DNA from 4 places in the Rudaeicoccus suwonensis genome. Region 1 is predicted to be linked to each of the others. Evidence: predicted binding sites of a transcription regulator. Region 1 holds the regulator's gene; each other region holds the start of a gene.
The links. Region 1 encodes LexA, which represses DNA repair genes until DNA is damaged. Its sites were predicted from a motif close to TCGAACANNTGTTCGA; they were not measured.

Region 1 (7,822 bases):
TGCTGGATCAGCCACGCTCGACTCTGAGTGAGTTGCCTCGAAGGATCGCTGAGTTCGGCGGGCGTGGCGCCGCAGACGAGCTCGGCGATGGCGAGACCGAAGAGCTGGACACATCGTCTCGAACGCGGCGCGACCTCGGTGGGCGAGCCGCGCGTCACCGCGCTACCGGGGACTCCGAGATCGTGCGGCCGCACGAGCCACTTGTGCGTACGCCGTCGTCTCTGCGTGATCCGCTGCTCGCGCCGAGTCGGCTGGCGGTGATCGGGGCGGTGGTGCTCGTGCTTGTGGCAGCGGTGGTCTTCGGTGGTCGTGCGGTGCTCGCACGCGCCAGCTCGACTCCTCGTCCGCTGGCCGCAGCCAGCGCGTTGGCGAGCGCGTCGTCCAGCGGATCGCCTTCGTCCCGCTCGGGATTCGGCTCCGGCGCAGATGCGGATCAGGTGGCGTCGGGATCCCCGTCGTCGTCCGGACAGTCGATCGTCGTGGTGCAGGTCGTGGGTCAGGTGCGCAAGCCCGGTGTGGTCGAGATCCGTACCGGGTCGCGCGTGCGCGATGCGGTCGAGGCTGCCGGTGGCGCACTTCCGACTGCCGATCTCGCTGCAGTCAACTTGGCTCGTGTCGTCACCGACGGTGAACAGATCCAGGTGCCGAAGCCGGGTGAGTCGATCGCGCCGCCGGCCGGTGCCACCGGCTCGGGTGGTGCGGGAGGTGGATCCGCCACCGGGTCGGGAGCGGCCGGCGCAGTCGTCGACATCAACACCGCCGATGCCGCAGGTCTCGACAGCTTGCCGGGAGTGGGCCCGGTGCTGGCAGAGCGCATCATCCAGTGGCGCCAGGAGAACGGGCGATTCACCTCCGTCGACGATCTCGGGGAGGTCAGTGGCATCGGCGAGAAGATGCTCGAGCGGCTGCGCCCGTTGGTGCGGGTGGGCTGATCGTGTGGCGCCGGCAGGTGACCGACGCCGTGCTTGATCGTCTGCTTTCGAAGGATGAACCGGAGGACGATGAGCCACGCCGGCTCGATCTGCGGCTGCTGGTCGCTGCGGGAGTTGCGTGGGGCCTTGTGCTCGCCGGTTTGCGGATGCCTGCGCTGTGGGTGGCCGTGATGGCGGTCGGCTGCCTGTGCGTCACCGGCATCTGTGTCTGGGGTGAGAGACGGTCACTGGCAACGGGTTTCGACCACTTCACTGCGACACCACGACCGTTGAAGTGGACTTGGCGTACGCGCACCTACCGGCGCGACGCGATCTACCCACGGTTGGTCGCCGTCGGAGCGCTTGGGGGAGCGGTGTCCGCGCTATGTCTGTGTGCCACCGCAGGACACCTTGCTGTCCGCTCAGCCGGGCCTATCGGCGAACTCTCGCAGACGTCGGCCATCGTGCGGGTCGAGGCTGTGGTCACCTCGGATCCCCGAGCGGTGGCTGCCGGCGTGGGCGGGGCGCAGCGACTGGTGATCACAACGGTGTCGGTCCGTCAGGTGGTGGCACGAGGAGCTGTGAGCACGACGACCACTCCCGTGCTCGTGCTCGGTGATGAGCGATGGCTTGAAGTCCATTGGCACCAACGCATTTCGTTCACAGGACGGCTGAAGCCGGCGGAGGCAGGTGACGACGTGGCGGCCATATTGACCGCGCGCGGTGCGCCGACGGTCCTCGCCGGTGCCGGCCCGTTGCTCGGCGCCATCGAGGGTCTGAGGGCTGACACACGCCAGGCGACATCCTCGCTGCCTGCCGATCCACGGGGCCTCGTGCCTGCACTGGTCATCGGTGACACCTCGGCCATGCCCCAGGAGCTCAACGACGACATGCGAGCCACCGGGATGTCGCACCTGAATGCTGTCTCCGGCTCGAACGTCACGCTCGTGCTCATGTCGGTGATCTGGCTGTCCGGGTGGCTGCGAATCCGCGGGCGCTGGCGGTTGATCTTCGCCGGCGCAGCGCTGGTGCTGTTCGTGTTGCTGTGTCGCCCGCAGCCGAGCGTCATACGGGCTGCTGCGATGGGAGCAGTCGGTCTGCTGGGAGTCTCGGTTGCCAGGCGGGCGGCGGGCCCGCCGGCGCTCGCCGCCGCGGTGGTGGTCCTGCTGATCTACGACCCGTGGCTGGCTGCGTCATACGGTTTTGCCCTGTCGACGCTCGCCACGGCTGGGCTGTTGTTCTTCGCCCGGCCCTGGGCCGACTGGTTCGCCCGGTTCCTGCCCTCCCGACTTCGCCGGTTAGCAGATGCCGTCGCGATCCCGGTGGCGGCGCAGGCGTTCTGCGCTCCGGTGATCGTGCTGCTGCAGGGATCGGTCAGCCTGATCGGGCTGCCTGCGAACGTGCTCGCCGCGCCGCTGGTTGCTCCGGCGACTCTCGCCGGTGTCATCACGGTCGTGGTCGCGGGCTTCAGCACGTCTGTGGCGGCGGTGCCGGCCTGGTTGGCGGGCTTGCCCGCGTGGGGCATCGCGTGGGTGGCGCACGCAGCCGCGAGGGTGCCGATGGGCAGCCTGCCGTGGGTGCCCGGCACCGTGGGTGCGTTGCTGTTGGCAGCCTTGGTGTTGCTGCTGTTGCTGAGTGGCCCGTGGCTTGCCCGTGCTGCTCTGCGACGACCTTGGCTGGCAGGGGGACTCGCGCTCGTCATCGCAGCCGTGTGGACTCCGATGCCCAGCCTCGGCTGGCCGCCGCCTGGATGGGTGTATGTCGCCTGCGACGTGGGTCAGGGCGACGGCGGTGCACTTGCGACGTCGTCGGGTCATGCAGTGGTCGTCGACGCGGGGCCTGAGCCAGGTCCGATGGCTGCCTGCCTCGACCGGCTCGGCATACAGGTCGTCGACGCGCTGGTGCTCACCCACTTCCACGCCGACCACGTGGGCGGCATCGACGGCGTCTTCGCCGGACGCACGGTTCGCGCGGTGTATGTGACCCCCGTGGAGCCGGGCGGACAGCAATCCGGCGGGGATGAGCCCAGCGACGAGCCGCTGGTGCATCAGGTATCTGCCGCGCATCGGCTCACCCCGCAGCCGTTGAAGACAGGCGACACACTGACGTTCACCGGTCTGCAGGCCACGGTGGTCTGGCCAAGCCGCGTGCTGCACGCCGGATCAGAACAAAACAACGCCAGCATCGTGCTCGACGTGCACTCCCGCGGCCTACGGATCGTGCTGACCGGCGACATCGAGAAGGAGGCCGCCGCCGCAGCGTTGCGCGAGCTTCGCAAGGCACCCGATGGCACTCACGTCGACGTGCTGAAGGTGCCGCATCACGGTTCCGCCAACCAGGATCCCGACTTCGAACACGAGTTGCAGGCGACCATAGGAGTGATCAGTGTCGGCGCCGACAACGACTACGGGCACCCCACCGCCAAGACACTGGATCTCTTGCGCGACAGCGGCACCGCGGTCGTCCGGACCGATCGTGGCGGCGACATCGCGGTGGTCTCGCGCGACGGCCACGCCCTGATCGCGCGACCGTGAACCGACAGCAACAACCCGCACAGCCCCCGGATCTGATCCGGCGGGTCAGCTCAGCTGGCCGATGTGCTTGTTTCTGTAGGGCGGCCGCGATCGTCGTCAGCACGGTCCCGCGTCAGCGCTTTCTGCGGCGTCAGTGACACAGGCTCTTGACCTGCGCCGCCTCGCACAGCGCGTCCAGCGTCGCCGCGACGGCGGGCACCCGTTGCAGATCAGGAGTGGTCACGGCATACACGGCGCGTCGGGACGCCGGCTCGATCGGCAGGGTGACAATCCCGGGGTGGCTGGCGGACCGGCGGATGAGATCCGGGATGAGTGCCACGCCCAGCCCCTCGGCGACCAAACCCATCACCGCAACGTAATCCTCGGTCTCGAACGCGACGTCGGGCGTGAAACCGGCGCGGGACGCCAGCGACAACAGGTGTCCGCGACAGCGGGGGCATCCAGCAATCCACGGCTCGGTGGCCAGCGCGGCAAGATTGACCCGCTCGGTGGCGGCCAGCGGATGATCCGTCGGCACGGCCAGGCGCACCTCGTCGTCCAGCAGTTTGCGGGTGACGAACGCGTCCAGATCCTCTTCGCCACGCGCCAGGTCCGTGCCTTCGTAGGCGAAGGCGACGGCCACATCGCACTCACCCGACCGCAGCGCTGCCAACGACTCCGGCGGTTCGGCCTCGGTGAAGCTGACCTGAACGTCAGGGAATCGTTGCTTGACCAAGGCGAGCGCTCTGGGAACCAGCGTGGACGACGATGATGGGAAAGCCATCAGGCGAACACGCCCCGCACGCAAACCTGCGATGGCGGCGACCTCGGACTCTGCTGCCTGAAGTGCCGCCAGCACAGCGACCGCGTGACGAGCGAGCACCAGTCCCGCTTCGGTCAACCGGACGTTTCGCCCGAGGCGCTCGACCAGCACAGTGCCGGTGCGTTCCTCCAATCGCCGCACCATCTGCGAGATCGCCGGCTGGGAGTATCCCAGGGAGGCCGCTGCGGCGGTGAAACTGCCCTCATCGCTGATGGCTTTGATCACCCGAAGCCCCGCTGCATCGATCATGCAATCGAGAATAACCCGTTGTTATCGGAATCGGGAGATGTCGATGCTCGGGTGATCGACGGTCCGACGTCAGCAGGTGTGCCGCAGCCAGTGGTCCTTCCTGGCCCACCACCCCGAACCACAGATCCCGGTGTGAGAGGTTGGCGATGTGACGAACGACTGGCAACGCCTGCGCGAGTTGGTTGCTGCCGGCGGGCTCGTCGCGCTCACCGGCGCCGGCCTGTCCACCGAATCAGGCATCCCCGACTACCGCGGCGCCGATGGTGAGCGCCGGATCCAGCCGATGACCGCGCAGGAGCTTTTGGCGAGTCCCGTTGCGCGGCAACGCTACTGGGCGCGTTCGTATGTCGGGTGGCCCCGCTTTGCCGCAGCCACGCCCAATGCGGGCCATCGGGCCGTGGCGGCGCTACAGTCCGCGGCATACGTCGGGTCGATCATCACCCAGAACGTCGACGGGCTGCACCAACGAGCCGGTGCGCACGACGTGGTCGAACTGCACGGCAGCCTGGCGCAGGTGGTGTGCATGAACTGCGGGGAGCGTTACGCCCGCGCCATCGTCGACCAATGGCTCACCGAGGCCAACCCGGATTTCGATCGGTCCTTCGACGGGCCCCTACGCCCGGATGGCGACGTCGCGTTGGCGGAGACGGCGATCGCGGGGTTCCGAGTGGGTCACTGTCTGGTGTGTGGATCTGACCTGTTGAAACCGGATGTCGTGATGTTCGGCGAGTCGGTACCCAAGGACGTTGTTCAATCGTGTTTCGACGCGGTTGACGCCGCGAGCGGATTGCTGGTGCTCGGATCATCTCTTGCGGTCATGTCGGGCTACCGGTTCGTGCGACGGGCGGCCCGATCCGGTCTCCCGGTGCTCCTGATCACGCATGGCTGGACGCGGGCGCGCGAGGATGAGTTGTCGGTGCACATCGATGCGCCGTTGGGCGCCAGCCTGACCCGTCTGGTGGAGGAACTTCAGACGTCCTGACCCGTCAGGTCCTTCTCAGATACTGCGCAGGACGGCTGTCACCTTGCCCAGGACAGTCGCCTCGTCGCCGTCGATGGGCTCGAACGCGTCGTTGTGCGGGATGAGCCACACCTTTCCGTCGGTCCGGCGGAAGGTCTTGACCGTGGCCTCGCCATCGATCATCGCCGCGACGATGTCTCCGTTGGTGGCCGTCGGCTGCTGCCGCACGACGACCCAGTCGCCGTCGCAGATCGCAGCGTCGATCATGGAGTTGCCGACAACCTTGAGCAGGAACAGGTCGCCTTCGCCGACGATCTGCTTGGGCAGCGGGAAGACGTCCTCGACGACTTCGTCGGCAAGGATGGGCCCGCCCGCGGCGATACGACCGACCACCGGGATGTATGCCGCTGCCGGCTGCTGGTTGCCGAGGTCGGTCTCGTCGAAGCTGGATTCGTCGACCGTCGTGACGCTCGACCCGCCGCGGTAACCGCGGGTGTCCTTGGTCGCCTCGGGATCGATGACCTCGATGGCGCGTGGGCGATTGGGATCGCGTCGCAGGTACCCCTTGCGTTCCAGCATGGTCAATTGATGTGCCACCGAACTGGGGCTGGTGAGCCCGACTGCGTCGCCGATCTCACGCAAACTCGGCGGGTAGCCACGTCGATCGACCGAATTGCGGATCACCTGCAGCACCTTCGTCTGTCGGGTCGTCAGGCGTTCGCCTGACCGATCGGGCAGCCGGTGAACTTCAGCCATCGACGCGTCTCCTCATCCCGCCCCTGATCGATGAAATGCCTGCAATGTCGCACATTTTCCAGGTTGCACCGAGGGGCTGTCGGTGGTCGCTGGTTGAGTTCTTCACGTGAGACAAGCGTATGCGGTTCGGACACAAGTGCCAAACATTTGTACGACGCGTGTCTCCACGAATCCGAACAAGCGTGCTATAAATCGTACAGACGTGCGATCGCACGGGTGTTCGACCGACACATCGACGCACCGGCTCACGGTGAGTCGGGTGTCATCCGCAGACGTCGCGTCACCGCACGCAGATTCATGGGAGGAAGACATGAGCGCAGTCACCCAGTGGGCTTGCCCGACCACCGAGCCGGCGCGACGCCGTCATCTGCAGTCGGTCCCGACCGGTCCTGCTGCAGCCGGTCGCAGTTCCGTCGCTCGGCCGGCGACGACCGCCAGGCCGATCCGCCTCACGCGGCGCGCTCGCCTGCTGCTCGGCGTCGTCGGTGCTGCTGTGGTGTGCACGGTCGTCGGCGGCTCCTGGGCCTCGTTGGCATCGCCCGGAGTGCCGGCGCCGCAGCAGACGGTCACGGTGCAGCCGGGCCAGACGTTGTCGCAGATCGCGCACGAGGCGTATCCGAAGCTCTCGATCGACGACGCGGTGGCGCGTATGCAGATCGTCAACCAACTGAACTCCAGTCAAGTGGGCGCGGGCGAGCGCCTGATCATCACGCGCTGAATGTCGCGTGTTGGGGGAGAGCGCCATGTCGGCCTACCACGCACCATGTGACGCCGGGGCGGCAACTGCGGCCCCGGCGTCACACGCCGGGTGAGAGGTGAGGCGTGCCAGCGTCGATGTTCGACGGTGGGGCTCCTATGGCCCCCGTGCGGTCGGACATTCCGCACGGGGCTCACTGTGCGTAGCGCATGGAGGGCACGGTCTGTGCGCGTAGCGGGACACTGTCGGGAGCCGCACGGGGGTGGCGACACGCCGTTACGCAGTCGTTTCCGACGCCATGACCTGCGCTTTTGTGAGCGGCGCGCCAGGGGTCTTGCGACTTGTGTGGACTCGGCCTAATATCCCTACATCTAGTAGTTACATGGATGTAAGTCGTCCACATGTAGTCCCCAATATATCCACCGGTTACCCACAACGGCATCCACAGAGCCCGAGTGCGGTGGTTCTGTCATGCCCGCTTTCTCCCGCACCGGTGAGGCGGTCGGGCATGGGTGCGGGAGTGCTGTTGCCGTCATACAGCCCGACCGTCATAGGTCACAGGTCATCGACTCGGAGGGAGCCGCGATGCACTGCCCGTTCTGCCGCCACGACGACAGCCGCGTCGTCGACAGCCGCACCAGTGACGACGGCACATGCATCAAGCGGCGCCGCCAGTGCCCGACGTGCGGCAAACGCTTTTCCACGCTCGAAACTGCCAGCCTCACTGTCGTGAAGCGATCCGGTGCCAGCGAGCCGTTCAGTCGCGGCAAGGTGCTGGTCGGCGTCCGCAAAGCCTGCCAGGGGCGCCCGGTCAGCGAGGACGACCTGGCCCTGCTCGCCCAGCAGGTCGAGGAGTCGATCCGCATGCTAGGCGCCGCCGAGATCGACGCCCACGACGTGGGTCTGGCAGTG
Region 2 (7,822 bases), 510 kb from region 1:
CATCAAGTCGGCGACTCCCGGGCCGTACACCTTCATCCTTCCCGCGACCTCGGAGGTGCCCCGCCGGCTCTTGCAGCCCAAACGCAAGACCGTCGGCGTGCGCATCAGCGACCATCCGGTGGCCTGTGCGCTCGTGAAGGAACTCGGTGAGCCGATGATGACCAGCACCTTGCTGCTGCCGGACGAGGACGAACCCCTCACGGACGGGTGGCAGGTCAAGGAGGAGCTGGACCATCAGGTCGACGCGGTCATCGATTCCGGGGAGTGTGGCATCGAACCGACCACGGTGATCGACTACTCACAGGGGTATCCCGAAGTCGTCCGCATCGGCGCCGGCGACCCGGCCCCCTTCGCCTGAGGCGGTTCTGCTGAAGCTGCTCGCCTGACGTGCCGGAGCGTCGGCGCGGACATTGCGGTCGTTGCGCGAGTTGCCCGACATACACCTCTGTCGTTGCCTACTGTTGGCCCATGATCATCGTGACGACGAACGACATCCCCGGCTTCCGGATCCTGGGCACGTATGGCGAATGCTTCGGTCTGACCGTGCGCTCGCGCAACATCGGCTCCAACATCGGCGCCGGATTCAAGTCGATGGCAGGCGGTGAGCTCAAGGGCATCACACAGTTGCTGATCGAGTGTCGCCAAGAGGCACTGGGCCGCCTGGCAACGGAGGCGCAGAACCGCGGCGCGAACGCCGTCGTCGCCTTCCGCTTCGAGACGACCGAGTACAACAACACCGGCATCGAGGTCTGCGCCTACGGCACCGCCGTATACGCCGAGCAGCTGCAGGCAGCGGCCCCGCAACAGCAGTGAGCGAGGGCCGTCAAGGCCATCCACTTGCCAGCATCCTGACCGACTGCGCCGATGGGCGGTCTCTGCCCGTCGACGGCGGTTGGACTCGTATACCGCCGTGGCGACCGGGCACGTATGCCGTTCTCGCGTTCACCGGTCATGCCGTCATGTGCGTGCCACCGCGGTGGGATGACGAGGCACTGACGGCGTTGGGCGTCAACGGTTTCGGCGGTGCGGCGGACCCCCGTGTGATCACCGCGCTCGCCGGTGACGGCGGTCGGATCGACAGCCTCGATCTGGTGGTGGCGGCCCGGGGGCGGCCGGGTCCGCAGCGGCTGCTGGTGCCGCGACCTGATCTGGATAGGCACCCGCGGGCGCAGTTGGCTGCTTCCTGGCGCGACGAGTTGCAGGTCCTGGGCTTGGCCGACAGTGCTGATGTGATCGTCACCTGCGGCCGCGGCCTCGGTGGTCTGGCGGAAATTGGATTCGAGTTGGCGCCGGAGGTGCGTGGCGGTGGTCTGATCGGCGCAGTGCTCGAGGCGACGACGCACCTGGTGTGTCCGGGTGAGGTGCTGTTGGCGTCGGCGTCGCCAGGAAATGTCGCCAGTGTGCGAGCACTGCTCGCGGTTGGTTTCGCGCCGATCGGCAGCGTCCAACTTTTCTCCCCAAGGGGTGTCGATGCCTGACCGGGTTACGACCGCTCTTGCGCACGTCGCGGCACGGTCACACGGTTCCGTGTTGGATCCGACCTTGCGTGTGACGTGCAGCTTCCATCCGGATCGACTCACGACGCGTGCCGACGAGTGGGTGATCGAGAGCCTGGTTCACAGTGGCGCGTACCTGTCGCAGTTCGTCACCGCGACGAGCAACGGCGGTTTGACCGCATACCCGGGTGGTGATCGATTCCGTTGGGAGAGCGCCATTTTCGGTGAAGCGTATGACGGTGGCACCGTGGACCTGCGGCCCAAGTACGGGGCACTGAATCACCGCCACCGGTCGTTCGGCGCCTCACCGCGGTTCGGCTCGTCATACATCCGGTTGGCGTCTCACACGCTGCGGCGAACGACGTTCTGCTTTCCCGACAGCAGCGCGTCACCGACGGCTTTCGGCACTGCGGATCGCTGTGGTCTGACTGATCTGGCCGACGCTGCGGAGTGCGATCTGCTGGATGACTACGTCGAGGCGCATGTTCACGGGCACATCGATCTGCGCACCGACGTCGAGGCGATCGTCCTGGATCCGAGCTTCCGCGGGACGCGCGTCGAACGAGCTGTCGCAGACGCGCCGTGCGCGGTCGAGTGGCATGAGGGTTTCGTCGCCGACGTTCGGCAGATCGGGGCACATTCGCACTATCGCGGAGCGGAGGTCGTTCGGCTCGCGGAAGCGGCAGCCGTGGACGGGCGGTTGGTGCCTCGGATGATCGGTGATCTTGCTCGGGCGGGCAGGCATGATCCCCAGCAGGTGAAGCAGGTGTGGAACTGCACAGCTCGCTTCGGTGTCGCTGAATGGCGTCAAACGCCACCTGCTGGCAACAACTGATTCGCACTCGACCTGCCAGCGGCAGAATTGGCGCCAATCGCCGGTCTTGAACTCGTGCGCGCGAGCCGCATCGGTGTCTGCCCACCACCGGGCCGTGACGTCAGTTGGTGAAGCGCGGAGACTCCGTCGCCGGTGGCTGTGCTTGACACCACGGATCTCGGTGCCGGGTTCCTGTCGGTTCAGTCGGCGGGTTGGGTGAGGTAGCGACGGCCGCTGGGGCTGGTCCAGGTGCAGACGCCGTCGGTGGTCATGGTGACCTGCCACCGGGTTTGGTGCTTGACCCGGTGATGATGCCGGCACAGGGATTGCAGGTTCGCCGGGGTCGTAGCGCCTGCCGGCCAGGGGGTGACGTGGTCGGCGTCGCAGTAGGTGGCGGGTTGGGTGCAGCCGGGGAATCGGCAGTGCTGGTCGCGGTCTTTGACGAATCGGGCGATGCCGGCGGTGGGGCGGTACTTGGTGGAGGTTGCTTGGACCAGGACACCGGTGGTCGCGTCCAGGAGTGTGCGTGCCAGGGACACCCCGAGCGTGCTGGTCAACGCGTGGACGTGGGAGGGCAGGATCGTTCCGACACCAGGCACGATCACCGGACCCAACCCCGCGACCGACCGGCCCTGCACCGCGGACGACTCGACCGACTGGCTGGTCGCGGACGACTGGCCGGGGCTGTCGTGCACGGTCGAGGCTTCACCGTCCGGGTAGTCGCCGCGGTGCGCCTCGGCGGTGAACACGCCTTCGCCGGGTGGGTCGGGTAGCGAGTCGACCAGGTGTGCCAGGGCGGTGTCCCAGTCGATTTCATGGTCGGGGTCATCGTCGAAGACGTCGTCGGGTGGTTCCGGTGGGACCGCACGAGTCCACCCGTCCTGGTCGTCGGGTGGTGGTGGGTCGTTCTCGGTACGGACGACCTGGGTCCAGCCCATGGTGTGCGGGTCGGGGAACAACCGGTCACACAACGCCGCGACCCGTGCCCGAGCAGTATCCGAGCAGGTGTCGAGGTCGGCCGAGCCTGCCTGACATCCCGCATCAACATCGACCCCGGTCATGACGGGGATACCGAAAGTGAGGTGGGTGTCGATGTGGACGTTCTGCAACACCAAATCCACCAACGCATCGACACGGCATTGCGGCAAACTGATCACCTCCACCGCATCCTGATGAAGTTGCCGGGCCAGTTGCTCCACCGCGGACATGATCCGCGCTGCTTGGGCTGAGTCCAGCACGACCTTGATCTCACTCAACCCCGGAACCTGGGAGGCGCGACAGGACACCCCGACCTCCCGCTCCCGGGCCTTGGCACCGGATGCTTCTGCCGCGGTCGGGTCAAGGTCGGCCAGGATCCTCGGGACCCGCCTGGCAATCTGCGTGGTGGTCAACCCACCAATCCCTTGATCCAGGAGCGCGGACTCCACCGCGGCCGCGGTCTCAGCGGACGCGCAGCCCAAGGCGGCGGTGACCTTGTGCATCTTCTCCACCGCTAACCGGCCAGCCCCCACCTCCCGCAACAGTCTCGGTGTCAACGTGACCGCGTCCAGGGCTTGGTCCAGGCGGGTATCGGCTTGCCGGGGACCCCAGGCCAGCAGGGCCCCGATCTCGGAGGAGACCCATTCGTTGGTCCATCCCAACTGGTGCCGCACCCACGACGTCACCGGCGGACCCTCGGTCTCACCGGTCAGGTCGATCACTTCTTCAATCGAAGCGACCTGCGCCAACCGCACCACCCGGGCACCATCCACCGAATTCGCCACCCGCTGCACGGCCTCGACCTGCGCCAAGAGCTCGTCCCGGGACAACCCGGGAGCATCACCGCAGATCACCTCGAACGCCCGCACCATCAACACACCCGCCGCTTCCAGCAACTCCGAACTGGAGGCAGACTCCACCACCGACTCGGCCAGCAGTGGTGCGATCGACATACCTCATCGTACATACGTTCGAGTCGAGATGCAAGACGAACCGCACGAAGGTTGAGGTTTGGCACCGAAGCGGTTCCGCAGCCGAGGCCACGGCCACGGCCATGGGCACGATTCGGCAGCACACTCATGTGTCACGTCGAATTCCTGGGAATGGCCGAGGCCACGGGCGCGATCCGGCAGCACACCCATCGCGAGCTTCGCACGTCACCATCACCTGACCTGCGCTGCCCGACGTCCTGTTGCAGCTCGATCCATGGCGTTGTCGACCGTGTCCATGGTCGGCCGGCGACATTGTCACTCCAATGTGGAAAGCGCGTCGCTGAGGGGCGGGTACCGCACGTCGCTCATTCGACCGCAATAGGGTCGAGGGCATGACTCGTGCTCTTGTTGTCACCACTCCCGGCGACCGAGAGGTCCTGCAGGTCCAGGACCGCGACGTGCCGCTGCCAGATTCCCGCGAGGTGCAGGTCCGCGTCGCCGCAGCAGGGGTCAACTTCATCGACGTCTACAAGCGTCAGGGGATCTACCCCATCCCAACACCGTTCGTGCTCGGTGAAGAGGGTGCCGGTGTCGTCACGGCCGTCGGTGCCGATGTGACCGAGTTCGCAGAAGGCGATCGGGTCGCGTGGGGTCAGGCGGCAGGCAGCGCCGCCGAACTGGTGAATGTTCCGGCCGCTGCTGTCGTGCCGGTGCCGGACGGTCTGTCGCTCGAAACCGCGGCGGCCGCGATGCTGCAGGGCATGACCGCGCACTACCTCGTCGAGTCGACCTGGCCGGTGCAAGCGGGCCAGATCGCTCTGGTGCACGCTGCCGCAGGGGGAGTCGGCCAGCTGCTCGTTCAGTTGATCACCGGGAAGGGAGCCGGCGTCGTCGCGACCGCGGGATCTGACGAAAAGCTCGAGATCGCAAGGGCGTTGGGTGCTCGACACCTGATCAACTACGCGACCTTCGACGGTGACCTTGCGCAGGAGATCCGCCGCGTTGCGGGTCGCGGCGTCGACGTCGCGTATGACGGAGTCGGCAAGGCCACTTTCGACGCATCACTGGCCAGCCTCCGTCCTCGGGGAATGATGGTGCTCTTCGGCGGCGCGAGCGGTCAGGTGCCGCCGTTCGACCTGCAGGAGCTGAACAAGCGCGGTTCGCTGTTCGTGACACGGCCGAGTCTGGGCGCCTACCTGCAGGACCGCGAGGAGTTGCTCTGGCGCGCGGGGGACATCCTCGGACAGCTCGCCGACGGATCTCTGCACCTCGACATCGGCGGACGGTATCCGCTGGAACAGGCCGCCGATGCGTACCAAGCGCTTGAAGGCCGCCGGACCACCGGCAAACTGATCCTCACCATGCCCCAGCACTGAGAACCGAGCGGCCCCACACGCCACCCCGAAATCGAGGGACGAGTATGCCGAGCACCATCGCGGACCTGACCGACATCGACCCGGCGCGCGCCGCCCAACGGATCGCCGAGTTCGACCCTTCCGACCTCGCGGACGAGGTGCGGGGACTCCCACTGGCGCAGCTGAATCTGCTTGCGGCTCAGGCTGATCGGGCCGTGCTGATCATAGACAAGATGCTCACGACGATCCCGGCATACGTTCCCGTCGACAAGCTCGCCGGCATCCTCGGCGTCGTCGGATTCGAACTCAGCGACGGCGCCGACTTGGTGCTGGACCGCACAGTGCGCTGGCGCGGCACGACCGTGGAAGACGGCTCTGATGCCACCGAGTGGGATGTCATCATCCGCAGCTCACCGAGTGACTTCCTGCGGCTGCTCGCCGGGCACGCCAATGCAGGACTGCTCGCGATCGAAGGTCAGCTGGAGATCGAAGGCGACGCAGAACTCGCCCTCGCTCTGTCGGGCACCCTTGCAGGAGCTGACGATTCGGACCACAGCATCGACCCGGGCGCGATGGATCCGGCCGATGTCGGCGCGTCGGTGAAGGCAGTCAGCGACCAGACGCTGGCTCGCGTGATGGCCGGGCCGGTAGGGCCGATCGTGCTCGCCGAGGTCTTCCACCGACTGCCCGATCACGTCAACAAGCGCAAGGCCGCGCGCCTGACGACGACCGCCGTCTTCAAGCTGACCGGTGGCCCCACCGTCGAGCGGTATGTCGTGCGCATGGTCAACGGCGTGGCGACGGTCGAGACCGGCGAAACTGCCGATCGAAACACAACGATCTCGATGACCTCTGCGGACTTCCTCAAGCTGGCGACCGGCAACCTCAATGCCGTCAAAGCCGGACTGCAGGGCCGCATCAAGGTCAGCGGCGACAAGGCGGCGGCGATCACGCTCGGACGCGCGATGGAGACCCCGAAGCCGCGCAAGTGAGCCACTGACAGCCTCACTAACCTCGGTGCCATGCAGCCTGACACCGAACCCGTCGTTGTCTTCATCCAGCACGAAGCCGCCGCCGGTCCCGGCCTGGTCGGCGCCCGGATGCGCCACCGCGGGATTCCCACCACAACAGTCCATGCGTATGCCGGCGACCCCGTGCCGAGTGACCTTGACGGGATGCTCGGCCTGGTCGTGCTCGGTGGCGCGGTCGGTCCGTGCGAGGACGATGCCGCACCGTGGCTGCCGGATGTACGAAACCTGTTGCAGCAAGCTGTTTCTCGCGACCTTCCGACCTTGGGCCTGTGCCTCGGTGCAGAGTTGCTGGCAGTGGCGTGCGGTGGTGCAGTGACCCGGATGGTCGGCGCACCTGAGCTCGGCCTGCACTCCCTGCGCCTCACCTCCGCGGGGCGGGCAGACCTGCTGTTGTCGGCCATGAGCGAGGACGCCATGGCCGTCGAATGGCATCAGGAGGAGATCAGCAGTCTGCCGCAGGACGCGGTGTCGCTGTGCGAGACAAGTCGGTGTCCCAACCAGGCATTCCGGCTGGGGGATCGGGTGTGGGGAACGCAATTTCACCCGGAGGTTCTCGCGGTCGACATCGAGCCGTGGGCGGCCGCTGACACGGACGGTCTGGCACGCGCGGGTCGCACCGCAACCGACGTGCTCGACGAGGTGCGCGCGGCGGAGGATCGGCTCCGTCACGAGTGGGAGGCCCTCGCCGACCGGTGGATAGATCTGCTCTCACCCGGCGGACCAGTCGGCTGAAGGGGAGCTCCGGCATACCGAACGATGTCGGGATGACGCGGTTGCATTTACATAGAATATAGATATAAAGTGCTGCCGTGCGCCGCTCCCAGGTTCACGTCCCCGTCGTTCGAAAGGTTTTCGCGTGAGTCACGCTGCCGTCGATGACAAACAGTCATCCATGTGGAATCAGCCCAAAGCCGTGTATGCCGTCGCATTCGCGTGCGTCGTGTCGTTCATGGGCATCGGCTTGGTCGACCCGATCCTGCCTGCCATCGCCTCCCAGCTGCATGCCTCGCCGAGTCAGGTGACGCTGCTGTTCACCAGCTATCTGGTCGTCACGGCCGTTGCGATGCTCGGCACCAATGCGGTCTCGAGCCGCATCGGCGCCAAGAAGACGCTCATCGGCGGTCTCGTGCTCATCGTGGTGTTTGCAGCACTCGCAGGCTCCGCCGGATCGATCGGCGGCATCGTCGGATTCCGCGCCGGCTGGGGTCTGGGCAAC
Region 3 (7,822 bases), 1.0 Mb from region 1:
TTCTTGGTCGCCCACGTGTTGCTCGTCGGCAGCGGTGGCGCGCAGACGCCCCAGCGTTCGATGGCGATCACCTGCGACATCAAGGTGAGCACATAGGTGCGATGCGCCGCGGTGAGCACGGTGGTGCCCCAGACCAGACCGTTGATCAGCGACAGCAGATCTTTGCTCGTGGTTGTCGAATAACCCCACCAGTTGGAGCTACCGGCGACGATGCCGCCTTGCACGTGCGTGCTGGTCATGCCGTAGTACCCAGCCACCCGCTGCACGTTCGCGACGCCTGCCCAGGTGATCAGCGCGTTGGCGGCGTCGTTGTCGCTCTGGGTGATCATGGCGGTGGCCAGTTGCATCTGTGTTGTCGACAGGTTGATCCGCAACTCCTGACAGCGCCGCAGCACGGTCGCCATGATCACCATCTTGACCGTGCTGAGGGTGTCGTTGACCCAGGTGTCGCGGTAGCCGTAGTAGCCACCCGTCGTCCTGTCGTACACCGCGCACGCGATCGTGCCACCACGTGACTTCTGGTAGTTCGTGATCGCGGTGGTGAGCCGGGTGCCCCATGCGGTCGTCGTGGCGGCGGCCGTGGTTGCCGCCACCGTCGGGCTCGTGATGGTCGTGGCAGGTATGTCGGTGGTGATCGCGGTCGATGCCACGCGCCCGGCGCCCCCCGCGGTCGATTGGCGCGCTTCCGCGCGAACTCCGATGGCAGTGAATCCGGCTGCGAGCGTGACGCCCGCACCTCCGATGAGCAGGTTGCGCCGGCTGGGTTCGATCATGAATGAGGAACCTAGAAAGCCGCGGTATCAGCGATGCATGCGAAACGTATGCTCAGGCTGTGATCGCATCTTCCACCGGTCCGGTGTTCGTCGACGACGTCATCATGGGTACTGGCAGTCTGCGACTGCGCGCATTGGATGAAGCGGATGCCGAGGCAGTCGCCGAGGGTTGTGCCGATGCGGAGACGCTGCGCTGGTTGCCGCTGCCGACCCCCTATCCGCGTGATCTGGCGGCAGAGTGGATCAGAGACGATGTGCCGTTACAACGCACGAGTGGCCGAGGCATCGTGCGGGCCATCGAGTATGACGGAGCCTTCTGTGGCGTCATCGATCTGAAGAAGACCAACTGGCGGGCGCTGACCACGGAGATCGGATTCTGGGTGATGCCTGCCGCGCGTGGGCAGGGTCTGGCCGGTCGCGCATCGCGATTGTTGTCCGACTGGGCGATGGAGATGGCGGGCATCGAGAGAGTCGAAATCCGTTCGGCCACAGGAAATTTCGGCTCGCAACGCAGCGCCGTCGCTGCCGGCTTCACCCAAGAAGGCGTGTTGCGCTCGGCCGGGATCGTGCACGGCGGACGCGTCGACCTGGTGGTCTTCGGCCGCACGCGCGACGACGTCTGACGAGCGGCGCCACTGTCGAAGTCGCGGGAACGCCGAGGTCACGCGACCTCCGCAATATTTGACGCCAAGGCGGTTATTGCGGCCGTGCCGTCGAATATCGACGCTAGGGATGGCGCGATTTTCGACGTGAGGGCGGCAATTACGGTCGTGGCGCCGAATATCGGTGGGTGGGGTGGCGCAGGGCGGGCGTGGAATGTCGGACTGATCTGCAGCGGTCGTCAGCGAACGCCGTGCGGCCGGAACTGGATGCTGATCCGCGGACCGACCGGCTGACTTGTCTTGGGGATGCAGTGCTCCCAGGTCCGCTGACACGAACCGCCCATCACGAGCAGGTCGCCATGGCCGAGGGTGTAGCGCAGCGACTCGCCGCCACCGGCCGGACGCAAGGCAAGTACGCGCGGCGCGCCGACCGACACGATCGCCACCATCGTGTCCTGGGTGCGGGACCGGCCTTCGCGGTCGCCATGCCAGGCGACGGAATCAGACCCGTCTCGGTAAAGGCACATGCCGGTCGTCGCGAACGATTCGCCCAACTCGCGCCGGTAGTGCGCCGAAAGCTCCGAACGTGCTTGTAGAACAACAGGATCCGGCAGTGTTTCCGATGCTGAATAGAAACGCAGGAGGCGTGGCGTCGCCACCTCGCGGTCGTACATCATCCGCCGCTCGGACTCCCACTCGACACCGGCGCTTCCGCCCAGTGACAGTCGCGTGAACAACTCGTCGGCGCCGGTGACCCAGCCGGGCCGCAGGTCGATCCACGCCCCGCGAGTAAGGACGGTTCGTCTCACCGCCCCCTTGAGCGGACGCAGCCCGACTTCATCGACCTGGTCCAGCAGCGAACCCTGCAACGCGAATGCCATATGGCGATTCTAGACATATGTTCGAATAACGTCCAGGGTGTCTGGCACGTCGGCCGCCCGCCGTCAGCGCGAAGCCTGGCTGCGTCCCGGCGGCGTCATGTGCCCTCGACGACTTGTCCGGCCGCGTGCTGTGTCCCTGACGCGGCCGTCGACCGCGTCACGCGTCCTCGAGCACCGCCCGAGCCGCGTGATAGCCGCCCAGGCCGCTGACGCCGCCACCGCGGCGACTGCCTGCGCCTGCCAGCAGGATGCTGCCGTAGGGAGTGGCGACCCCCCAGCGCTGCGCCGGTGTGGTCAACGGCTCCTCGTCGTCGGCGAACGGCCAGGACAGTGGTCCGTGGAAGATGTTGCCGCCAGGCATCGCCAGGGTGTCCTGCAGGTCGCGCGTCGTCTTGGTCTCGATGCACAGCGCGCCCGAGGGGCCGCGCATCACGACGTCCTCGATGGGTTCGGCGAGCACGCTCGACAGTGAATCCAGCACTGCCTGCTGCAGTTTCGCGCGTTCTGCATCCGATCCGTCCAGCAGCCGATCCGGGGTCTGCAGCGAGAAGACCGTCAGCGTCTGCGCACCCGACTCGCGCAGCGCAGGCGACAGGATGCTCGGATCGGTGATCGAGTGGCAGTAGATCTCGGCCGGCACCGGTGTCGGCACCTGACCGGAAATCGCTGACCGATAAGCACTCTCGAGCTGCGTGTAGGTCTCGTTGATGTGGAACGTCCCACCGAAAGCGGCCTCAGGTGCCAGTGCGGCGTCCCGCAGTCGAGGCAGTCGCGACAGCAGCAGATTCACCTTGACCTGAGCGCCTTCTGCAGCGCCGGGGGAGGTGGCCATCAGTGAGTCGAGCACCGCCGGCGCCGCGGCCCAGAGCACTCGCTTGGCGTGCACGGTGTGCAAGTCGTCACCGCTCACCCAGGTGATCTTGTCGTCGGCGACTGCCGTGACCTGCGCGTCGGTGCGAAGGTCGGCACCGGCCGCGGTCGCGGCCGCCAGCAGGGCACCGGAGACCTCGCCCATCCCGCCCACGGGGACGTCCCACGCGCCGGTGCCGCCGCCGATCACGTGATAGAGGAAGCACACGTTCTGCTGCAGGTCGGCGTCATGCGCAGAGGCAAACGTCGAGATCAGGCCGTCGGTCAGGATCACCCCACGCACCAGATCGTGGGCGACGCTGCGTTCGATGACCTCACCCAGGGGCCGTTGCAGGAAGTCGCGGACGATCGTGTCGTCGCCGATGCGACGCGAGACCTCCGACATACGTGCCAGAGGTTCGGTCACCGTCGGCCACAACGCGTGCGCCAGGTGCGCGGTGCGGGCATAGAACCCGTGCCAGCCGTCCACGTCACCGCCGGCGCCGATCGCTTCGAACGACGCGCGGGTCGCCGCAGCGTCGCCGTTGTCGACCAGCAGGCCGAGGTCACCACCCGGTACCGGGGTGTATGACGCAAACCGCCTGCGGGCCAACGTGATCCGCAATCCGAGGTCGTCGATGATCTGCTGAGGCAGCAGGCTCACCAGATAGGAATAGCGGGACAGCCGGGCACCCATTCCCGGGAACGCCTCGGCCGACACCGATGCGCCGCCGAGGTGGTCTTGGCGCTCCAGCAGCAGCACCGACTTGCCGGCTCGAGCGAGGTAAGCGGCTGCGGTCAGTCCGTTGTGACCACCACCGACGATGACGACGTCATACGACTTGGTCTGCATGGGCACGCAGCCTACGAGGCGCGCCTGCAGTCGGTCCGTGGCCCGATCGGCGACAATGGAGCCGATATGGCCACCTATCGAGACGTCGGCATCGTGCTGCGCACCCACAAGCTGGGTGAGACCGACCGCATCGTGACGCTCCTGACCCGCAATCGGGGCAAAGTCCGTGCCGTCGCCAAGGGCGTCCGGCGCACCAAGTCCCGCTTCGGCGCCCGGCTCGAGCCGGGCATGATCGTGGATCTGCAGTGTTACGAGGGTCGTTCGCTCGACACGGTCACCCAGGCCGAGATGCTCGCGCCGTATGGCGATCAGATTGCCCGCGACTACCCGTCGTTCACGGCGGCAACCGCCGCCCTCGAGACCGCCGACCGTCTCAGCGAGGAACACGAGCCCGTCCTGCAGCAGTTCAACCTGCTGGCCGGTGCGCTGGCGTCGCTGGCGCACCGCGAGCACGCGACCGATCTGGTGCTCGACTCGTATCTGCTGCGCGCTCTGTCGATCGCCGGCTGGGCGCCCAGTTTCGTCGACTGCGCGGGATGCGGGGCCACTGGGCCGCACCGGGCATTCAACCTGGCCAGCGGCGGAGCAGTCTGTTTCAGCTGTCGCACACCAGGCAGCTCCGCCCCTGATCCGCGCACCTTTGCGCTCCTGGCCGCGCTGCTGACCGGTGACTGGGACGCCGCAGATGGTTCCGACCAGCAGACGCGCCGCGAAAGCAGCGGCCTCGTGGCGGCCTACCTGCAATGGCACCTCGAACGTGGCGTGAGATCGTTGCGACTCGTGGATCGCACCAGCACCGGGGCAGTGTCATGAGCAGCCTCAGCGGCGTCGTCGCGCCTTTCCCACACGCGGGCGGCGCGACACCTCCCGTCATACCGAACGGTCTGGTGCCGCAGCACATCGCGATGGTGATGGACGGCAACGGCCGCTGGGCGAACCAGCGCGGCCTGCCCCGCACTCGTGGGCACGAAGCCGGTGAGGCGCAGCTGATCGATGTGATCGCCGGCGCGATCGAGGTCGGCGTGCCGAATCTGTCGGCATACATGTTCTCCACCGAGAACTGGCGACGGTCGCCCGACGAGGTGAGATTCCTGATGGGCTTCAACCGTGACGTGATCCGGCGCCGGGTGGACCTGTTGCACTCGTGGGGTGTGCGCTGCCGTTGGTCCGGTCAGCGACCGCGGCTGTGGCGCTCGGTGCTGAAGGAGTTGCAGCGCGCCGAGGAGATCACCGCCGGCAACACCGTCATGACGTTGCAGATGTGCGTCAACTACGGCGGTCGCGCTGAGATCGCGCAGGCCACCCGTCGCATCGCCGAGCAGGTGCAGGCCGGCAAGCTCAAGGCATCCGCCATCGACGAGCGCACCATCGCGCGCAATCTCACCTGGCCGGACATGCCGGATGTCGACCTGTTCGTGCGGTCATCGGGGGAGCAACGCACCAGCAACTTCATGCTGTGGCAGTCGGCGTATGCCGAGATGGTCTTCCTCGACACGCTGTGGCCCGACTTCGATCGGACGCACCTGTGGGAGGCGATCAGGATCTTCGTCGACCGCGACCGGCGGTTCGGCGGGGCGGTCGACGCATCCGGCAGTTGACCGTTGCCGCAGCGGTCTGCTCGGCTCAGGCGTTCTGAGCCGAGCATTCGGCACACATGCCGAAGATCTCGACGGTGTGCTCGACGTTGGTGAAACCGTGCTCCTCGCTCACCTTGGCGGCCCAGCGCTCGACGGCGGGACCCTCGACCTCGACGGCGCGACCGCACTGCCGGCAGACCAGGTGGTGATGGTGACCGGTGCTGCACCGGCGGTAGATCGACTCGCCCTCGGGATTGCGCAGAACGTCGACCTCACCGTCGGTGGCCAGCGTCTGCAGCACGCGGTACACCGTTGCCAGTCCTACGGATTCGCCGTTGTCCCGCAGCGACGCATGAAGCTCTTGAGCCGAGACGAAGTCGCTCAACTCATCGAGTCGGTGGGCTACAGCCGCCTGCTGTTTGGTGCTGCGGCGCACCGGTCCGACGTTTCCAGACATGCTCATCGCACTCCTGATCCTCGACGTCAGCCTGCGGCGCACACGACGGTGAGGGCGACGGCGAGCAGCAGGACGGCGGATCGCATCATCCGTTCTGTCGAACCTGCCCGTGGCCATGCCAGATAGAGCAGCCACGCGAGCACCACGGCGATGGCGCCGAAGCAGATCGCGCCGGTGGCGCCGCGGAAGATGGCTCCGACCACGATCAACAGCAGGTCCACCACAGCGGGCACGGCGCGCGGCACCCGGGCCAACGCCTGCACGGCCGGGTCACTGGCGTGCTCGACGCGCGCCCGCAACGGCGACACGGACACAGAAGGCTGCGAAGAACTCATCGGGACAAGCGTAAGCCGTCCTGCCATGACCGATGTCATGGCAGGGACATGACGCTCGCCGGGTGTGGTGAGCCGCGATGCCCGCCAGAGTTGCTGTCATGACAACGACACCAGGCCAGGCGCCGGCCGTCACCATGGCGCCCACGGGACAGAGGCCGGCGATCGACCTGTCGTCGGTGACCAAGAGTTTCGGCAAGGTGCACGCAGTTCGCGGCATCGACCTGCAGGTCCAGCCCGGGGAGGTCGTGGCCTTCCTCGGACCCAACGGCGCAGGCAAGACCACCACGATCGACATGCTGCTGGGCCTGTCCAAGCCGGACTCCGGCACGGTCGAGGTCTTCGGTATGCACCCGCGGCAGGCTGTCGCACGCGGACTGGTCGCGGCCGTGATGCAGACCGGCGGTCTGCTCAAGGATCTCAGCGTCCGTGAAACGGTTCAGTTGACGGCGAGTCTGTTCGTGCAGACTCGGTCACCGCAGGAGTGCCTCGAGCGGGCCGGGATCGCGGACATCGCGGACCGCAAGGTGAGCAAGTGCTCCGGAGGTCAGCAGCAGCGGCTGCGGTTCGCGATGGCACTCGTCTCCGATCCGGCGTTGATCGTGCTCGACGAACCCACGACAGGCATGGACGTCACCGGTCGCCGCGACTTTTGGAACGCCATACATCGAGACGCAGAACGCGGTCGCACGGTGCTTTTTGCGACGCACTACCTCGAAGAGGCCGACATGTATGCCGATCGCATCGTGCTGCTGCGGCAGGGCCAGATCGTGGCCGACGGCACCGGGCCGCAGATCAAGGCGATGACCTCCGGCCGCACGGTGCGTGCCACGCTGCCGGGCGCCGACGAGCACGCACTTGCTGCGTTGGCGGGCGTGGATTCGATTGAGGTGCGCGGAGATTCGGTCATGCTCCACTCACGCGACAGCGATGCCGTCGCGCGCTTCCTGCTCACACAGACACCCGCAAGGGACATCGAGATCGAGGCCCGTGGCCTGGAGGACGCCTTCATCGCCCTCACCTCGGACGACTCGGACAACAACGGACAAGGAGAACAGCGATGAGCATCGAGGGTGCAGCCATTCATCCGCTCGACACACCGATCAACCTGGACAGGAAGGTTCCACCCAGGGGCGGATTCAACGGGGAACTGCTGCTGATCGAGTTGCGGCGCGTGTTGCGCAACCGCCGCACGATGATCTTCACGGTGGCGTTGCCGGTGATCTTCTTCGTGGCCTTCGGCCTGCCGCAGAAGGGCAATCTGACCGGCTCGATCAACGCTCGGGCCTACGAGATGATCAGCTTCGCGATCTACGGGGCCTTTGCGGCCTCGACCGCGATCGGAGCCTCGGTGTCGGTCGAGCGGGCGCAGGGCTGGTCACGGCAACTGCGGCTGACTCCGTTGAGCGGCGCGGCATACATCGCGGTGAAGGTCATCGCAGCGATGGCGGGGGCGGCGCTGCCGGTCATCATCGTTTTCGCGATCGGGATGGGCTCA
Region 4 (7,822 bases), 610 kb from region 1:
ACCACTCGCGAGACGGTCGCACCGACCATCGTCTGGCCGATCTCGACCGGGGCCGCGTATGACGGAGCGTCGCTCATCCGGCCGCGCATGTAGGGATCCAGCGACAGGAACAGCGTCTGCAGCAGCGCTTGGCCGTCGCCCGGTTGAGGGAGGTCCACGGTCTCGATGCGGAAGTCGTCGTCGGTTGGTTCGCCGACCGGTCGGGATGCCAGAACGATTCGTGTGGTCTGCATCCATCCAACGTATGTCAGTGCGGAGGGTCAGACTGAGCCAGTGCTGATGTATGCCGTCGTCGCCGCCTCCCGTGATCTTGCCGCGACCCGTTCACGAAACGCCAAACGGGACGTCGTCGCGAGCGTCTTGCAGGCTGCGTCGGATGTCGAGGTGCCGCTGGTCGCGGACTATCTCGCCGGGGTGCTGCCGCAACGACGAGTGGGCGTCGGTTATCGCGCACTGCAGACACTTCCCGAACCTGCCTCGTCGCCGACACTGACGGTGAGCCAGGTTGACGGTCTGCTCGGCGAACTCGGCCGAGTCGCAGGGTCCGGGTCCGGAATGACCCGAAAGTCTTTGTTGGAGAGTCTTTTCGGACTGGCGACGGCGTCCGAACAGACCTTTCTTCGCGGATTGATCCAGGGCGAGCTACGGCAGGGTGCGGGCGACGGAATCATGCTCGCAGCCATCGCACACGCAGCCGACGTGCCAGAACCGGCAGTGCGCCGGGCGGTGATGCTGGCCGGCCGCGCCGCCCCGGTGGCAGCGGCGGCCATGTCAGGCGGTCTGCCCGCAGTCGAGGCGGTGCAGCTCGAACTCGGTCGTCCGCTGCGACCGATGCTCGCCGGGTCCGAACCGACCGTCACCGACGCCCTCGGGGGACCGCGCGCTGCTGATGAGCCTGCCGCGTCGACCCCCGTCGAGCGGTCGCCGAGGGGCGAGACTCGGTCACCTGAAGCTGTGCCTGCCTCAACAGCTGTGCCTGCCTCAACAGCTGCGCACGTCATCGAGACCAAGCTCGACGGAATCCGAATCCAGGTGCACAAACGTGGGGCCGACGTGAGCGTGTTCACGCGCACGCTCGAGGTCATCACCGACCGACTGCCAGAAGTCGTTGAAGCGGTGGCAAGTCTGCCCGCGCGTGACATGGTGCTCGACGGCGAGGCCATCGCGCTGCGATCGGACGGCTCGCCCGAGCCGTTCCAGGTCACCGGTGCACGCACGGCCAGTCGTGTCGATCCTGCGACATTGCGGGTCGAAACACCGGTCACCGCCCTGTTCTTCGACCTCCTGCACATCGACGGTCGTGACCTCATCGACGAGCCCCTGCACGAGAGGCTGGCGCACCTGGATGCCGTTGTGCCTCAGCGATGGCGACCTGCACGGGTCTTCACGTCCGATCCGCTCGAGGCTGAGTCGTTCTTCGAAGATCAGGTCGCTTTCGGTCATGAGGGAGTCGTCGTCAAGACGCTGGCTGCGCCATACGCCGCGGGCCGTCGCGGAGCAGGGTGGGTGAAGGTCAAACCTCGCCACACGTTGGACCTCGTCGTGCTCGCCGTCGAGCGGGGGAGCGGTCGCAGGAGTGGATTCTTGTCGAACATCCATCTGGGCGCCCGAGATCCGCGTACCGGAGATCTGGTGATGCTCGGCAAAACGTTCAAGGGGATGACCGACGAGATGTTGCGCTGGCAGACACAGCGGTTCACCGAGCTGGCGCTACGTTCCCCGACGCAAGACTCCGGCGACGACCCGACCGGCAACGACCCGACCGGCAACGACCCGACGTGCGACGACCCGACCGATCACATTGCGCCGGACGGCAACCCCGAGGACGACACCCTCGTGGACTGGGTCGTCCGAGTGCGCCCCGAACAGGTCGTCGAGATCGCCTTCGACGGCATCCAGCGTTCGTCGCGATATCCGGCAGGTATGGCGCTGCGCTTCGCCCGCGTGCTGCGCTACCGCGATGACAAGAGCGCTGACGAGGCCGACACGATCGACGTGGTGCGCCGTCTCGCGGGTTTCTGACGAACGCGCTCGTGGCATGGTGGTGGCATGAGCGATCAGCAGACCCGTGACGCAGGCAATCTCACCGCCGAGGACGAAGTGGTCCGCATCTGTCAGGACCTCATCGGCATCGACACCAGCAACTACGGCGACGGCCGCGGCCCGGGCGAACGCAAAGCCGCCGAATATGTGATGACGGAGTTGACCGAGGTCGGACTCGACCCGGTGCTGCTGGAGAGTGAGCCCGGACGAGCCAGCGTGATCGTGCGGATCGAGGGGGAGGACAGCACCCGCCCAGGGCTTGCGGTGCACGGCCACCTCGACGTTGTTCCCGCGAATCCGGATGACTGGCAGGTGGATCCATTCGCAGCGGAAATCAAGGACGACTGCGTCTGGGGCCGCGGAGCGGTCGACATGAAGGACATGGACGCGATGATCCTGGCGAACGTCCGCGAACTCGCACGGTCCGGTCGCAAGCCGCCCCGAGACCTGGTGGTCGGGTTTCTTGCCGATGAGGAGGCCGGTGGTCTCAAGGGCAGTCACTGGCTGGTCGACAAGCACGCTGACCTGTTCGACGGGGTCAGTGAGGCCATCAGCGAAGTCGGCGGCTACTCGGTGACCTTCGATGACAAGCAGGGCCAGCAGCAGCGTGCGTATCTGCTGCAGACCGCCGAGAAGGGCATTGCGTGGCTGCGGCTGCACGCCCACGGCCGGGCCGGGCACGGTTCAGTGCCTAACGATGAGAACGCTGTCGTCCGCCTCGCCGAAGCGATCACCCGGATCAACGCGCACACCTGGCCGCGCGAGTACATCGCTTCGGTACGACAACTGCTGGATGGTTTGTCGGACCTGGTGGGCATCAGCTACACCGACGACGACGCGTCCGCCCTGATGCAACGCCTCGGCGGAGCTCGGGGGTTTGTGGAGGGCACCCTGCGCGACACCGCCAATTTCACAATGCTGGACAGCGGTTACAAGCACAACGTCATACCGCAGACCGCTTCGGCGTCGCTTGATTGCCGCTTCTTGCCGGGCCACGAGGACGAACTCATGTCGGTCATCCGGGAGCTTGCCGGCGAGTATGTCGATGTCGAGGTGCTGCATCACGACATTGCGCTGGATGCACCGTTCGAGGGGCGACTGGTCGAGGCGATGACGTCGTCTCTGCTTGCCGAAGACCCGGGCGCCGCGGTGCTGCCGTACTGCCTGTCGGGTGGGACGGACAACAAGGCGCTGAAGAAGCTGGGCATCGTGGGCTACGGCTTCGCGCCGTTGCGGTTGCCGGCTGATCTCGACTTCGCACCGATGTTCCACGGCATCGATGAGCGAGTTCCGTTGTCCTCACTGCACTTCGGAGCACGCGTGCTGGGCAGGTTCCTCGCGACCTGCTGAATTGCGATTCGGAGCACGCGTGCTGGGCAGGTTCCTCGCGACCTAGTGAACTTCCGTTCCGCGCGCACGTGACCGACGAGCCTCCGTGCGGTCTGCCGATCAGCCAACCCGATCAGCCAACTTGCTCGACCTGCGCGGTCAGGCGACGTTCGTGGACTCGAAGCCGCTGCGACGCCCTGCCACGACATCCGTCTGCCGCTGGCGTTCGCCCATGCGGCCTGGTGTGAGGTCCCATGTCACGTGTCCGGCTGTTGTGGTGGCGGTGTAGCCGTCGCGGTGAATGATGGTGTGGTGTCGGGCGCAGACGAGGGCTGAGTTGGTCAGGCTGGTGCCGCCGCCGGCCCACCAGGGGATGATGTGGTGGACTTCGCACCATGCGGGTGGTCGGTCGCATCCGGGGAAGGTGCAGTGCCGGTCTCGGACGATCACGGCTGTGCGTAAACCTGCGGTGACGAGTCGTTTTTGTCGTCCGACGTCGAGTGGTTCGCTTGTTGCACCGAGTACGACGGAGATGAGGTCTGCGTCGCATGCCAGTCGGCGTGCGGATGCCGGATCGATGACGTCCCCACTGCTCGTGATTGCGTGGCCGCGACCCTCTGTGAGGCCTTCCAGTGGAAGCAGAACGGCGACCTTCGCGGTGCCGGACATCGGCGACATTGAGGTATCCAGATCACGTGTGGCATGCGTGATCAGCTCGAGCAGTGCATCGAGTCGACGCTTTCCGGGTGAGCGCGTATCTCGCCGAGCGCTGGCACCGACGGTGCTGTCGTCAACGGTGCTGTCGTCAACGGTGCTGTCGTCAACGGTGCTGTCGTCAACGGTGCTGTCGTCGACGGTCGTGGGCGGGCTGGCACAGCTCGCACTGTCTGGTTGCGTTGGTACAGCACCCGTTGTTACAGCATCCGATTTTGCAGCGCCGGATTTTGTAGCACCGGACTTTGCAGCGCCGGGCTTTGCAGCGCCTAGTTCGGTTGCTGCTTCTCCGGTCGACGTACGACAGTCGCCGGTGTCTCTTTCTGTCGTGCCTTCTGCGGGGTCCTTTGTGTCAGCCTCGTCGCGAGTCATGTCGGTGCCTTCGCCGTCCCCGTTCTCGGCAGGCTTACCGTCGCGGGCGTTTGCTGCTGAACCGGGGTAGCGAGTCACGTCGGCGTCATACGTGCCGCTCGTGTCTGGCACGTTTTTCACTTCTTCACGACGCGTCTTAGGTCGCGGAGCGCTGGTGGCGTTGAGTGCTTCTTTGACGATCGCGGCGTGAGCGGGGGACAGGTCGGCGATCAGACGCACCATTCCAGTGGGTAATTCGCGCCAGGTGAGGGATTCCACCTGCTGGTGGTGGTCCTCGTCGTCCGCGAGTTGATCGTCACCGAAGGCGGCGATCAGGCGCCTGGTCAGGGTGCGTAAAGAGCGAGGACTGAAGTCTTCGAGTGCGAGAAACCATGAGTGGATCTCGCTGCGTTCAACGGTCGGGAACAGTGGCGCGACTTTTTCTGCTTCGCGCAGAGCGACTGCGGCAGTGCCTACTGTGACCTGCCCGTCTCGGACTGCCCCGATGATGGCGTGGTTGCGCGCATCCCGTGCGGCGGTGGCGATATCGGCGATCGCGCGTGCTTGGTGGTGAGTGGTGCCCGGGGTCAGATCACGCACCCATTGCGTGGTCGATGCTGCGGTGGACTGTGCGACAACGCCGCGATCGACCGCGTCTGCTGCGGCGAGTGCGGCGATCGCCTCGGCGCGGTGGCTGATGGTCAAAGCCGCTGATGCCAGATGCGCCAGATCGCGCTCAGCGAGTTGATAGGTGGCAGCCGGCCACGCCTGGAGCACCTGCACGAACTCGTCCGTGGCATTCAGCAGTTCGGCGGCGTGGCCGGGTGCTGCGGGTGTGACCTGATCGCAGGCGACAGTCAGCGGAGTGTCAGGTGTTGTCGGAACGTGTTCCATGACCGCCTCCTCGCGCTGTGGTTGGTTGATTCGACCTATGACTATTAGAACATATGTCGGAACCCGTGACAAGTGTCTAACCGCGTGAAATCTGTTAAAACACAACGCAATTCGTGATCGTTATCCACAAGCTCCGCATCTGTCGGTCTTCATCCACAGAGCACCAGAATTCAGATTTCCGTCCGTCCACAGTGAGTGGACCAGGGCCGCGGGCCGACGAGGGTGCAGATCTCGTAGCCAATATCGCCGCAATGGAAGACAGGAGGAATGTGACGGATCCAGGAGGGTCGCGGCGGCGAACGTAGGGGCAGGGGAAGGCCCACCGCGAGAGGGCGACAAGAACGGCGAGCGCGGCGAACGTAGGGGCAGGAGAAGGCCCACGTGATGTCGGCCTGAGACACGCCAACTCCGAAGGACGGACGCGCGTGAGATCGGCATGCTGCGCGAACCCACCGAGATGACTTCCGTCGTCTATCCACGAGGTCACCCATCGCCCGGGGAACTACCGAACACTTTGTCGTCGACATCGCGTTCACCCGACGAGGTCACCCATCGCGCAGGGGATACCCGGGTGAAAGTCCGCTCAGGCCGTGCGGGCGACCCGGATGATGCGCCGCCGCAACCACACTCGCCGCGCCCCGCCCATGTAGACCCGCGTCCGTGCCAGCTCCCAGTGGCCGTATTCGGCGTGGTCGGTGAGCGCTTGGCGCACATCTGCGCGGCTGGTGTCACGGGGAAAGGTCAGCACCCGAAATTCGTATTCGGTCATCACCGTCGATTATCCACATCGCGCTCACGCAACCGCATCGAATCCGCAGCGACACAGCTGGAATCCAGGGTCGCGCTGCCAACACGCGGCTCCGACCGCTACCGTCTGATCATGACCGCAGACCCGCGCGCCGCTTTGTCCTCGCTTGTGAGTGCCTTCGAACGTCACCTTGAGGCTGCAGCCGCCCGGCGTGACGAGAACGACCCGACCGTCGTTGCCGCCTACCGCGACCTTGCGGACGCTTTTGAGAGCTACGACGACGCCCTGATGGACACCTATGGCGAGGTCACCCCGCTCGAGGTGTACAGCGGCGATGACGACGATGAGTTCGACGATGACGATGAAGATGACGACGAGGATGACGACGACCTCGACGACGAGGACGAAGACAACCACTACATCGGCTTGCCCGACGACGAGGCAGACGACGTGGAGTTCGAAGACCGCAACTGACACGGCGTTCCGCCGGCAGATCAACCGGCCCCTCACCGCACGCGGCAGACCGGTCAGCCGATGGCGCTCAGCCGGTCCTGCTCAGCCCTGACTCCACCGGGCCGGGTCCGACACGTCGTCGAGCGCCTGCCCGATCTGCGGGGGAAGCTCGAGCGTCTCGCTGCGCAACACCGTTCTCAGCTGCGCGGCATTGCGCGCCCCGACGATCAGCGAGTCCACACCCCGCCGTTCGCGCGCCCACGCCAGTGCCACCTCGGCCGGAGTGCTCGACAACCCATCTGCGGCCATGACGACCGCGTCGACGATCGCGTCACTGTGTCCGCCGAGCCGCTTCTTGGCCCATTGGGTATGACGCCCGGCGGCTGCTCGTGAGTCTGCCGGCACACCCCGCCGGTATTTTCCGGTGAGCACGCCACCGGCCATGGGCGCCCAGGCGAGCACTCCCGCGCCAACGTGCGCCGCGGCAGGAATGGCCTCCGCCTCAGCCGTGCGTTCAACGAGACTGTGCTCGATCTCGTTGGCCACCAGCGGGATACGCGCCTGCGAGAGATACGCCGCAGCGGCCACGAGCTGCCATCCCGCGTAGTTGCTGACCCCGACATACCGAGCGCGTCCCGACGTGACCGCGTATTCGCACGCCGACATCGTCTCGGCGAGCGGCACGTCCGGGCTCCACGTGTGCACCAACCAGAGGTCGAGGTGGTCGGTCCGCAACCGGCGCAGAGATACATCCAACTGGTCCAGCAACGTGCCTCGGGAGGTGTCGACCACCCGATGCCCGGTCGTCCGCGAGATGCCGGCCTTGCTGATGAGAGTGATCTCGGATCGCGCGCCGTCGGCCAGCAGCTCGCCGAGCAACTCTTCGGATCCACCATCGGCATACCCGTACGCGGTATCGATCGAGATGCCGCCGGAATCCCTGAAGTCCCGAAGCAAGACCGCCGCCTCGACCGGGTCGACGCTGTCCGCCCAGCCCATCGTGCCGAGAGTCAGACTGCTGACCCGCAGCCCCGATTTGCCGAGAGTCCGAATACGCACCCACCCACGGTAGTCGGCGGGCGGCCACTGGACAGCGTGGGAGTAGCGTCGCCGTCGTGAGACTGGGCATCAACCTCGGCTACTGGGGCACCCGAGGCACCGACGACCTCGTGACGATGCTCGCTCTCGCTCAAGCCGCTGACACCGCCGGCTATGACATCGCGTGGCTGTCGGAGGTCTACGGCTCGGACGCCCCAACTCTGGTGGCGCATCTCAGCGCGCACACCAGTC

Region 2: the regulator LexA is predicted to act here: its motif matches at 4,248-4,263, upstream of BKA23_RS08135 (HNH endonuclease signature motif containing protein).
Region 3: the regulator LexA is predicted to act here: its motif matches at 2,266-2,281, upstream of BKA23_RS05780 (alpha-ketoglutarate-dependent dioxygenase AlkB).
Region 4: the regulator LexA is predicted to act here: its motif matches at 5,377-5,392, upstream of BKA23_RS07690 (HNH endonuclease signature motif containing protein).

The regions. Positions count from the first base shown of each region.
Region 1 covers NZ_VIVQ01000001.1:2,286,980-2,294,801, reverse strand. The annotation lists gene BKA23_RS18000 (ComEA family DNA-binding protein) at 1-932, shown strand, start outside; gene BKA23_RS10460 (DNA internalization-related competence protein ComEC/Rec2) at 962-3,445, shown strand; gene BKA23_RS10455 (LysR family transcriptional regulator) at 3,576-4,496, opposite strand; gene BKA23_RS10450 (NAD-dependent protein deacetylase) at 4,645-5,478, shown strand; gene lexA (transcriptional repressor LexA) at 5,494-6,213, opposite strand; gene BKA23_RS10440 (hypothetical protein) at 6,524-6,931, shown strand; gene nrdR (transcriptional regulator NrdR) at 7,496-7,822, shown strand, end outside.
Region 2 covers NZ_VIVQ01000001.1:1,779,965-1,787,786, reverse strand. The annotation lists gene BKA23_RS08155 (L-threonylcarbamoyladenylate synthase) at 1-358, shown strand, start outside; gene BKA23_RS08150 (YbjQ family protein) at 469-813, shown strand; gene BKA23_RS08145 (GNAT family protein) at 810-1,478, shown strand; gene BKA23_RS08140 (DUF3626 domain-containing protein) at 1,471-2,331, shown strand; gene BKA23_RS08135 (HNH endonuclease signature motif containing protein) at 2,511-4,241, opposite strand; gene BKA23_RS08130 (quinone oxidoreductase family protein) at 4,613-5,596, shown strand; gene BKA23_RS08125 (SCP2 sterol-binding domain-containing protein) at 5,641-6,567, shown strand; gene BKA23_RS08120 (type 1 glutamine amidotransferase) at 6,598-7,338, shown strand; gene BKA23_RS08115 (MFS transporter) at 7,463-7,822, shown strand, end outside.
Region 3 covers NZ_VIVQ01000001.1:1,261,138-1,268,959, forward strand. The annotation lists gene BKA23_RS05770 (serine hydrolase) at 1-773, opposite strand, end outside; gene BKA23_RS05775 (GNAT family N-acetyltransferase) at 833-1,396, shown strand; gene BKA23_RS05780 (alpha-ketoglutarate-dependent dioxygenase AlkB) at 1,615-2,256, opposite strand; gene BKA23_RS05785 (phytoene desaturase family protein) at 2,414-3,958, opposite strand; gene recO (DNA repair protein RecO) at 4,025-4,771, shown strand; gene BKA23_RS05795 (isoprenyl transferase) at 4,768-5,556, shown strand; gene BKA23_RS05800 (Fur family transcriptional regulator) at 5,582-5,998, opposite strand; gene BKA23_RS05805 (DUF6703 family protein) at 6,019-6,327, opposite strand; gene BKA23_RS05810 (ABC transporter ATP-binding protein) at 6,426-7,388, shown strand; gene BKA23_RS05815 (ABC transporter permease) at 7,385-7,822, shown strand, end outside.
Region 4 covers NZ_VIVQ01000001.1:1,681,853-1,689,674, forward strand. The annotation lists gene BKA23_RS07675 (NADP-dependent oxidoreductase) at 1-233, opposite strand, end outside; gene BKA23_RS07680 (ATP-dependent DNA ligase) at 280-2,022, shown strand; gene BKA23_RS07685 (M20/M25/M40 family metallo-hydrolase) at 2,050-3,393, shown strand; gene BKA23_RS07690 (HNH endonuclease signature motif containing protein) at 3,532-5,331, opposite strand; gene BKA23_RS07695 (DUF5703 family protein) at 5,915-6,100, opposite strand; gene BKA23_RS17625 (hypothetical protein) at 6,212-6,553, shown strand; gene BKA23_RS07700 (aldo/keto reductase) at 6,635-7,591, opposite strand; gene BKA23_RS07705 (LLM class F420-dependent oxidoreductase) at 7,648-7,822, shown strand, end outside.